Linked DNA regions of Allochromatium vinosum DSM 180. The protein of the gene in region 1 binds, or shares a complex with, the protein of each later gene. Links are inferred from orthologs where the notes say so. Each region holds a gene or a part of one and is shown on either strand. Other genes may lie near its edges.

Evidence for each region. The genes of interacting proteins can lie anywhere in the genome.
Region 2: the proteins of tsaE (region 1) and tsaD are in contact, whole or in part, in a crystal structure (PDB 6N9A), measured with the Thermotoga maritima proteins. The link is inferred for Allochromatium vinosum DSM 180 from one-to-one orthologs. Residues at the interface, in WP_004082108.1 of Thermotoga maritima: Leu37, Gly38, Lys46, Lys57, Val59, Lys60, Ser61, Thr63, Phe64, Thr65, Leu66, Met67, Val69, Pro71, Tyr82, Arg83, Leu84, Asp86, Asp88, Phe89, Asp93, Ile128, Asp130, Glu131, Arg134; in WP_004082750.1 of Thermotoga maritima: Cys10, Asp11, Arg49, His50, Leu82, Gly84, Gly135, Gly136, Glu154, Thr155, Leu156, Asp157, Asp158, Ser159, Glu162, Asp165, Lys166, Arg169, Leu170, Tyr175, Lys213, Thr214, Leu217, Tyr218, Gln221, Arg222, Asn324.

The regions. Positions count from the first base shown.
Region 1 is NC_013851.1:1,405,313-1,410,643, reverse strand. The notes cover bases 103-2,985. They hold tsaE (tRNA (adenosine(37)-N6)-threonylcarbamoyltransferase complex ATPase subunit type 1 TsaE), read right to left. Parts: upstream 1,856-2,985; coding sequence 1,349-1,855; downstream 103-1,348. Other genes in these bases: ALVIN_RS06020 (bifunctional ADP-dependent NAD(P)H-hydrate dehydratase/NAD(P)H-hydrate epimerase), read right to left, coding at 1,857-2,985; ALVIN_RS06030 (N-acetylmuramoyl-L-alanine amidase family protein), read right to left, coding at 103-1,248. Outside these bases: more of ALVIN_RS06030, read right to left, coding at 1-102; more of ALVIN_RS06020, read right to left, coding at 2,986-3,389; ALVIN_RS06015 (PilZ domain-containing protein), read right to left, coding at 3,386-4,447; ALVIN_RS06010 (proline--tRNA ligase), read left to right, coding at 4,624-5,331. UniProt on the Escherichia coli protein: Required for the formation of a threonylcarbamoyl group on adenosine at position 37 (t(6)A37) in tRNAs that read codons beginning with adenine.
Region 2 is NC_013851.1:2,108,513-2,112,703, reverse strand. Bases 1-2,967 are described here. They hold tsaD (tRNA (adenosine(37)-N6)-threonylcarbamoyltransferase complex transferase subunit TsaD), read left to right. Parts: upstream 1-954; coding sequence 955-1,980; downstream 1,981-2,967. Other genes in these bases: ALVIN_RS09125 (PhoX family protein), read left to right, coding at 2,102-2,967; rpsU (30S ribosomal protein S21), read right to left, coding at 584-799; ALVIN_RS09140 (GatB/YqeY domain-containing protein), read right to left, coding at 38-481; dnaG (DNA primase), read right to left, coding at 1-16. In the rest of the region: more of ALVIN_RS09125, read left to right, coding at 2,968-3,934; ALVIN_RS09120 (hypothetical protein), read left to right, coding at 4,069-4,191.

The sequences.
Region 1 (5,331 bases):
ATACTCACGCAGACCGCTCGGGCGCGTGCTGGACGCGGATCTCAGCCCATACGCGGCGCTGGAACCGGAACGCTCGATGCTCCGGCCCGCGTCGGCCGCCAGCAGACCCTGAGGCGGATACTTGGCGAAATAGCCCTTGATCCCGGCCTGGATCGCTTCGGCCATGCGCTGCTGATAGGCGTTACTGCGGAGTCGCTGTTCCTCATGGACATTGCTGATGAAGGCCGTTTCGACCAGCAGCGAGGGAATATCGGGCGACTTGAGCACCACGAAACCGGCGCGCTGCACATCGCTCTTGTGCACCGGGCCGACACGCTTGAGATAACGCAGCATTGAGGTGGCCGCCTCGGTACTGTGCTCCAGGGTCGCGTTCTGCGTCATGTCGAGCAACACCGAGGCCAGCACATCGTCGCTCGTCGCCAAATCCACGCCGCCGATGAGATCGGCCTTGTTCTCGCGGTCGGCCAGCCAACTGGCCGCCTCGCTGCTGGCTGCGCCATGCGAGATCGTATAGACCGACGACCCCTGCGCCTCCGGATTGTCGTAGGCATCGGCGTGGATGGAGACGAAGAGATCGGCCTTGTGCTCGCGCGCAATCAGGGTGCGTTCGCGCAGTCCGACATAATAGTCGCCATCACGGATCATCACGGCGCGCATCCCAGGCTCGCGCTCGATCATGCGCTCCAGCTTGCGGGCGATGGCCAGGGTCACGTCCTTCTCGCGCGTGCCGTTCGGCCCGATCGCCCCCGGATCCTCGCCCCCGTGCCCGGCATCGATCGCGACGATGGCCGTGCGCCCACGGCTCGACCAGACCGGCGGGGCCGGAGTCTGATTGGAGACGGTTTGGAATCCGGCGGCCTGAGGCGACTTGGGCAGGAGCTCGACGACCAGCTGGGGCTGTCGCCCACCGGCCTTGGCGGCAAAACTCTTGACGCGCACCGGACGCTTGAGGTCGAGCACGATCCGCAAATCCCCGTTGGGTCGCACGCCGGCGCGCACACCGATCAGCACCGGGTCGTCGGTGCGTGCCGCCGGCAAGGCTCCCCGCAGCCGGGCCCCGGCGATGTCGATCACCACCCGGTCGGGCTGATCGAGGGCGAAGATGCGGTGCGCGACCGGCGCCGTGACGCCGAGGAGCAACTGGGTTCTACCCGAATTCTCTGAATTCCAGTGACAGTCGACCTCCACCGCGACAGCCGACACGGGCAGAGCGATCAGTAGCAGAAAGAGCACGATGAGCCTGTTCACGATGCCGCCTCGAAGCCTGGATGGGGTACGAGCGTCGCTTAAAAGATAGCAGGTCATCGCCGATCTTTCCAAGTCAACTCCGTCGATTAGAGGATGTTTTTCAAGTATCGGCTCGAAGATGTGGCGCAAAGACGACATCGGCGGTAGAAATCACGTCAGCAAGCAGGGTCTGGCCCGATGGGCTCATCGCCATCAGTGTCAGACGCCGTCCCATGTCAAGATGAACGAGCCGGATGCACAGATCCGGCTTGGGCAGGAGACCGGCTCCGCGCGCCGGCCATTCCACGATCCAGATCGAGGCACTCCCCAACAGGTCGCGCAGCCCGAGATAGTCCAGCTCCTCGGGATCGCCCAGGCGATAGAGGTCGAAATGGTAGAGTTCGAACCCCGTCAAAGCATAGGGTTCGACGAGGGTATAGGTCGGGCTGCGTACCGCACCGGAGTGTCCGAGGCCGCGCAGGATACCACGAGTCAGGGTGGTCTTGCCCGTACCCAGATCGCCTTCGAGAAAGATCACGCAGGGCGGCTTCAGGGCCGAAGCCAGACGCGCGCCGAAGGCCATCTGTGACTCGGGGGTGTCGAGTTCGATCTCCAGGGTCGTTTCCATCTTAAGGGTCCACCTCGGTGAGGCCATTGGACAGCGCGCGCAGAGACGCGATGATGTCGGTGGCGATCAGGCCGCGTTCGCCGGCGCGCGCGGCGTGATCGCCCGCTGCCGCGTGCAGGCAGACACCGGCGCGCGCGGCGTCCTCGGCCTCCAGCCCCTGAGCACGCAGGGCGGCGATCACACCGGTCAGGACATCGCCCGCGCCGGCGGTCGCCATGCCGGGGTTGCCGTCACTGCAAACGGCCGGGACGCGCGGTGCCGGACCATGCACGATGGAGCCGGCGCCCTTGAGTACCACCACCCCACCGAAGCGCGTCTGGAGGCGTTGCGCGCCGGCGAGACGGTCGGATTCGATCTCGGCCGTCGTGACACCGAGCAGACGTGCCGCTTCGCCGGGATGCGGGGTCAGCACCCAGTCCGGCCCGGGGCCGGGGGATTCGGCCAGCAGATTGAGCGCGTCGGCATCCACCACCAGCGGATGCGGCCGGGTTCGCACGCGCGCCCAGAGTCCGCGCCCCCAGTCCGTCCGCCCCAATCCCGGACCGATCGCGATCACATCGGCTCGTTCGATCAGGGCCTCCAGGTCGTCAGGGTGCGCGACGGCAGAGACCATCAGCTCGGGCCGATCGAGATTGAGCCAGTCGGCATGGCGCGGATGGGTGGCGATCGTCACCAGCCCGGCGCCGGCGCGCAGGGCCGACTCGCCGGCCAAACGCACCGCACCCGACATGCCGGGCGCGCCACCGACGACCAGAACATGACCGCAATCGCCCTTGTGCGCCATCCGCGAACGGGGTGCGAGCAGGCGCGATTCACGCGCCCAGTCGATCCGGGCCGCCGCCGGGATCTCGCTGGCGTAGACCTGGGCCGGGACGTCGAGCGCGCTGAAGTGGAGTTCACCCCGATACTCGGCGCCGGCACCGACGAAGAGTCCCGGCTTGAGTCCGATGAAGGACACCGTCGCGCTCGCCCGCACCGCCACGCCCAGGACGCGCCCGGTGTCGGCGTGGAGTCCGGAGGGAATGTCGAGCGCTAGCACGGGCGCGCGCTGGGCGTTGAGCGCCGTGATGGCCCCGGCCCAGCGACCCGCCACCGGACGCTCCAGCCCGGTACCGAGCAGCGCATCGACATAGAGATCGGTCTCGCGCGGCAAGCCGAGACAGTCCTCAATGATACCGCCGGCGTCGCGATAGGCGGCCAGACTCAGGGCGGCCTCGCCGCGCACCCGATCTACCTCGCCGAGCTGCAACAGCCGCACGTCCAGGCCATCGGCGCGCGCCAGCCGTGCCACCACATAACCGTCGCCGCCGTTGTTGCCCGTCCCGGCCAGGATGGTGAGACGGCGCGCGTTCGGCCAGCGCGCGCGCAGCACCCGATAGGCCACCGCTCCGGCACGGTTCATCAGCTCGATCCCGGGGACACCGAAACGCTCGATGGCCAGACGATCGAGGCGGCGCACCTGCTCGGCGCGGTAGAGTGCATGGGGCAGACGACCGCCGTCCGGAAGCGGTCGATTCAGGCGAGCGCGCCTCACAGCCGTCCGCCCTTGAGCAGACTGAGACGGTGCGTCGAGACCCCGTAGGCGCAATCATGAACGCTCTGGAGCATCTCCAGCTCCTCCCAGGCCTCCCGCGACCAGGCATCCGGCAGGTCGTTACGGCTCAGAACCAGGCTACTGAAGACCATCTCGAAGTCGGCGACATGGCCCCAGCCGGCGACGAGCCGCGCGATGGCATCGGGGAATTCGGACTCCAGACAGGATCGGATCTCGTCCCTGCCGGCGGCCTCGGTGCTCTGGGCGCTCGCGCTGGAGCGCGCCGTCGCCGCCGCCACCGATCGCAGCCAATCCGGCGCTCCCTCCAGATAACTGAAAACGGAGCTTTCGTCCTCCGTGTCGGACAAGCGATTCAGGACCAGATCGACGAAGGTGCGAATCGTATTGCTCGGATGCTCGAATTCGAGCGACAGGGTGTAGAGCTCGGCCCAGTCGAACCCCTTGACCTCGGACTTGCGCACCTTCGAGACGCGCGCGCGCAGCCGGATGCTCGGCAGATCGAAGGTGCCGGTGATCGACAGGCTGATGCTCTGCCCGACCTGATAGGCCTCGAAGACAGTCACCGTATAGTGGCCCTCGAGGATCTGCAACAGCTTCTGGCGCAGCTCTTCGGTGTCGCAGACCGTCACCTCCAGCTCGCGAAACAAGGCATTCCTGCCACTCGCCCCTGTCGTGGGGTCCGAGGGGTACAGCATCCTGAGCAGTCGCTCCAGGCGACTCTGGCTGCGCGGCGACAGGCTGATGAAGCGCACGGCGGCCAGATACCCGCCCTCATCGTGCGGACGCGCGCGTAGCAGCCGCGCGCGCGCCCGGATGGATTTACCCCGTCGCCATGGCAGGCTCAGCACCAGGATGTCGACGTCGTTGGGTGGGCAATCGGCAAGATGCAGGAGCGCGCCTCCCCAGGAGAGGTCGCGCGTGACGGCACGTACAGGTGCATTCTGACCGGGAATGGTCAGCTCGACTGGAATCCGCAGGTCGATACGTGCCTGGGTGCGCCTCTCCATGGCCATCGATCCCGGTTCCGACTGAGTCATTGATACGCTTTCCACATGAGAACTGTTCGCGACTGGCTCGCATTACTCTACCATCATCGACCCGAGGGTTTCGGCCCCAACCATCGAGTGCATACGGCTCTTTGCGTGCCGGGTGTTGTTTCGACGTCGCCGGACCAATAGACTTCCGCGCTTTACCTGTCGAGATTTCCGATCCGATGCGCACCTCAGAGTTTCCGCTCCAGACCATCAAAGAGACGCCGGCCGACGCCGAGATCGCCAGTCACCGGCTGATGCTACGCGCCGGTCTCATCCGCAAACTCGCCGCCGGTCTCTACACCTGGCTGCCACTCGGACTGCGCGTGCTGCGCCGTGTCGAGCGCATCGTGCGCGAGGAAATGGACCGCGCCGGGGCGCTGGAAGTCTCCATGCCGGCCGTGCAGCCAGCCGAACTCTGGCAGGAGTCCGGGCGCTGGGAACAATACGGCCCCGAACTGCTGCGTTTCAAGGACCGCCATCAGCGCGAGTTCTGCTTCGGCCCCACGCACGAGGAGATCATCACCGAGCTGGCGCGCAACGAACTCAAGAGCTACAAGCAGCTCCCGATCAATTTCTACCAGATCCAGACCAAGTTCCGCGACGAGATCCGGCCGCGCTTCGGCGTGATGCGCGCGCGCGAGTTCCTGATGAAGGACGCCTATTCCTTCCATCTGGACGACGCCTCGCTGGCCGAGACCTACCAGCGCATGCACGAGGCCTACTGCCGCATCTTCACTCGCTGCGGACTCGATTTCCGCCCGGTGAGCGCCGACACCGGCAGCATCGGCGGCAGCGCCTCGCACGAATTCCATGTGCTGGCTTCCTCGGGCGAGGACGCCATCGCCTTCTCGACCGGCAGCGACTATGCCGCCAACGTCGAACTGGCC
Region 2 (4,191 bases), 700 kb from region 1 along the record:
GGAGGCGTCCGGCCATGCGGGGGAGGCGCGGCGCGGTCTAGCCTCCGAGGCGCTGTTTGACCAGGGCGCTGACGGCACCCATGTCGGCGCGGCCCTGGATATGGGGGCGCAGCACGTTCATCACCTTCCCCATGTCGCTCATGGCGGCGGCACCGGACGCCGCGACAGCCTCTTCGACCAGGGCGGCGATCTCGGTCTCGCTCAATGCGGCGGGCAGGTAGTCCTGGATGATGCCGACCTCGAAGCGCTCGACCTCGGCCAGATCCTCGCGCCCGGCGCTCTCGTACTGGCTGATCGAGTCACGCCGCTGCTTGACCATCTTGTCGAGCACGGCCAGCGTCTGGGCGTCGTCGAGTTCGATGCGCTCGTCGACCTCGCGCTGCTTGATGGCGGCCAGCATCAGCCGGATCACGCCGAGTCTGGGCTTGTCTCCCGCCTTCATGGCGGTCTTCATGTCATCCTGGAGGCGCGACTTGAGCATACCCATGGGTCAATACTTTACGGAGTTCGATCTTGAAGAATTCAGGGGAGCGGCTTGGCCGATCAGGCGGGGCGTATCGGCCACTCCCTGGGCGCGCGTGACTCAGTACGGGCGTTCCCAGCGACGGGCTTCGCGCTGGAGCTTCTTCTGATGACGCTTGACGGCGGCCGCCTTCTTGCGCTTGCGCTCGGAGGTCGGCTTCTCGTAGAACTCACGACGGCGGACCTCGGCGAGCACTCCCGCTTTCTCGCAGGAACGCTTGAAACGCCGCATGGCGACTTCGAATGGCTCGTTTTCTTTGACGCGAACGCTGGGCATAGGACGGAATCCCTGGCTGTCTCCGGTTGATGGATGGGGTCGAGGTAAAAAAGATTGCGAAGTATAGCGCATGGTCGATCGGCGGCGCAAAGGCTATGATGCGCGCATCTTTCGAATGTTGGGCGGCAAGCTGCTTTTTCGGGGCGTAAATGACGATGCGAGTACTGGGAATCGAAACCTCGTGCGACGAGACGGGGATCGCGGTGTACGAAGACGGGCGCGGGCTGCTGGCGCAGGCCGTCTACAGTCAGGTCGAGATCCATGCCGAATACGGCGGCGTGGTGCCCGAGCTGGCCTCGCGCGATCATATCCGCAAGACCCTGCCGCTGATCCATCAGGTGCTCGACGAGTCCGGGCTGAATCGCGCGCACATCGACGGCGTGGCCTATACCGCCGGGCCGGGGTTGATCGGGGCACTGCTGGTCGGCTCGGCGCTCGGGCGTGCCCTGGCCTGGGCCTGGAAGGTGCCGGCGATCGGGGTGCATCACATGGAAGGGCATCTGCTGGCGCCGCTCCTGGAAGAACCGGCGCCCGAGTTCCCCTTCGTGGCGCTGCTGGTCTCGGGCGGACACACCCAGCTGGTCGACGTACTCGGCATCGGGCGCTATCGCATCCTGGGCGAGTCGCTCGACGACGCGGCGGGCGAGGCGTTCGACAAGACGGCCAAGATCCTGGGGCTACCCTATCCGGGCGGTCCCGAGCTGGCACGGCTGGCCGAGCACGGCGACCCGGAACGCTTCCGCTTCCCCCGGCCTATGACCGACCGTCCGGGGCTGGAATTCAGCTTCAGCGGACTCAAGACCTTCACCCTCAACACCTTGCACCGTGAACTGCCCCAGGCCGCCGACCCTGAGCAGACCCGCGCTGATATCGCGCGCGCCTTCGAGGAGGCGGTAGTCGATACGCTCGTCATCAAGTGCCGGCGCGCTCTGCGCGAGACCGGACGCAAACGGCTCATCCTCGCCGGCGGGGTGAGTGCCAACCGCCGTCTGCGCGAACGGATGAATCAGGCGATCGCCGCCGAGGGCGGTCAGAGCTATTACCCGCGTCCGGCACTCTGTACCGACAACGGCGCCATGATCGCCTTCGCCGGCTGTCAGCGGCTACTGGCCGGTCAAACCGAACCGCTCGCCTTCAAACCGCGCGCGCGCTGGCCGATGGAGGAATTGGCTCCGATCTGACGTCGAAGTCGGCGTATCGTCAGCGCTTCGACACGGAACCGCCATCCGATCGTCACCATCCGCTTCTATGCTGCCGCCATTTGAGTCCAGTTCTCAGCAACCTCGAATCCGGGAAGGACAGATGAAGGCTCCAATCAAATCAGCGGCGGCGATTCTTGCACTCAACGCCTGCGTGCCGGCCCTGGCCGGCACCATCCTATTCAGCGAAGCGCCCGTTCCGCGCACCGATGCCGAAAAACGCGCGATCCTGACCTCGCCCCAGGCCGTCGTCGATGGCGTCAGCATCGATCTCGGCTATCACACCATCCTGCGCTCAGGGCAAACCGGCGCCCAGGATGCGGACGGCTACCGTTTCGGGCAACTCCATGACATCAAGGGGCAGCCGCTGCTCGCCGAGGATGGATCGCCCTATATCTCTAACGACAACGACTTTTCGTCGCTGCTGCACGGTGCCGACGGCAAGCTCTACATGGTTTCGCACTTCGAGTCGCGTCCGGGTGCCATGTATCTGACCGAACTCGCCCAGGATCCGAACACGGGCGTCCTGACCGCCCAGCGCACCCGTCCGCTCGATTTCTCGCCGCTTCGGGGTGGCTGGGTGCACTGCGCCGGCAGCGTCACGCCCTGGGGTACGCATCTGGGGTCGGAGGAGTACGAGCCGGACGCCCGGCAATGGCGTGATGGCACCATCACCGAGTACAACGCGGCCATGGCGACCTATTTCGGTGCTATGCCCGCCGAGGCCGGTTCGGTCATGAATCCCTATGACTATGGCTATCCGGTCGAGATCGAGGTCGACGGCTTCGACTCGGCCCGGGTCGAGAAGCACTATGCCATGGGCCGCCTCGCGCTCGAACTCGGCTATGTGATGCCCGATCGCCGGACGGTCTACATGTCCGACGACGGCACCAATGTCGGTCTGTACCGCTTCGTCGCCGATCAGCCGGGCGATCTGAGTGCGGGCGCGCTCTGGGTCGCGCGCTGGAACCAGAAGGACGCGCACGGCGCGGGGCGGGCAACGCTCGACTGGGTCTATCTCGGTCAGGCCGATGACGCCCAGGTGCGTGACTGGATCGGGCGCTATCGCTTCGCCGACCTCTTCGACGAGGCCGCGCCCAAAGCGCCGGCCGAAGGCGAAAAACCGACTTGTCCCGAGGGCTTCACCTCGATCAATGCCGGACACGAGGACGGCGATCATCAGTGCCTCAGACTGCGCGACGTCAATCAGGATGGCGCCGTCAACTGGATGGACGAGAACATCGCCTCGCGTCTGGAGACCCGGCGCTGGGCGGCGATGCAGGGCGGAACCACGGAGTTTCGCAAGATGGAGGGCATCACCTACGACCCCGACCGTCATCAGCTCTATGTCGCCATGTCCGAGGTCGATCGCGGCATGCTCGATTACAGTCGCGCCGGCCGCGCCCAGGGTAGCTATGACACATACGACGTCGGCGGTCCGAATCACATGAAACTGGCTCAGGCCAATGTCTGCGGCGCCGTCTATGCGCTGCATCTGGACGGCAACTACACGGCCGTCGACATGTTCCCGCTCGTCGCTGGCACGCCGCTGACCATGGACTATGGTGCCGATGCCGAATCGCCCGAGTATGACGGAGTCAACAAGTGTGATGTCAACGGCCTCGCCAACCCGGACAATGTCACCTATATGCCACGCTATGACACACTCATCATCGGCGAGGACACCGGGTCGGGCCATCAGAACGACATGATCTGGTCCTACGACCTGACCTCGGGCCGGCTCACCCGCATCCAGACCACGCCCTACGGCTCCGAGACCACCTCACCGTATTTCTATCCCGACATCAACGGTTTTGCCTATCTGATGTCGGTCGTCCAGCACCCCTATGGCGAGTCGGATGCCGACAAGCTCGAAGAACCCGGTCAGCTCTCGGCTTATACCGGCTACTTCGTCTTTCCGGCCATGAACCAGTGATCTTCGCTCGTCTTTGAAGTCGGGGGACTTCCACGTCGCCTCGGATCGGTCGCGTGCCGATCCGAGGCGACGGCGGGAGTTTTTGCCGCTCGACTCGAAGCATGAGGCCGTTCGCGTCAATCGGTGATGCTGCCATGTCATTTCCATCCCGCTTTCCCGCCATGCTCTCGATTGTGCTCGGTGTGTCTTGGGCCGGTTGCGCACCGAGCGCCGGACTCGATGAGCGGACCCTCAAGAACGAGACGCCCCACATCGTC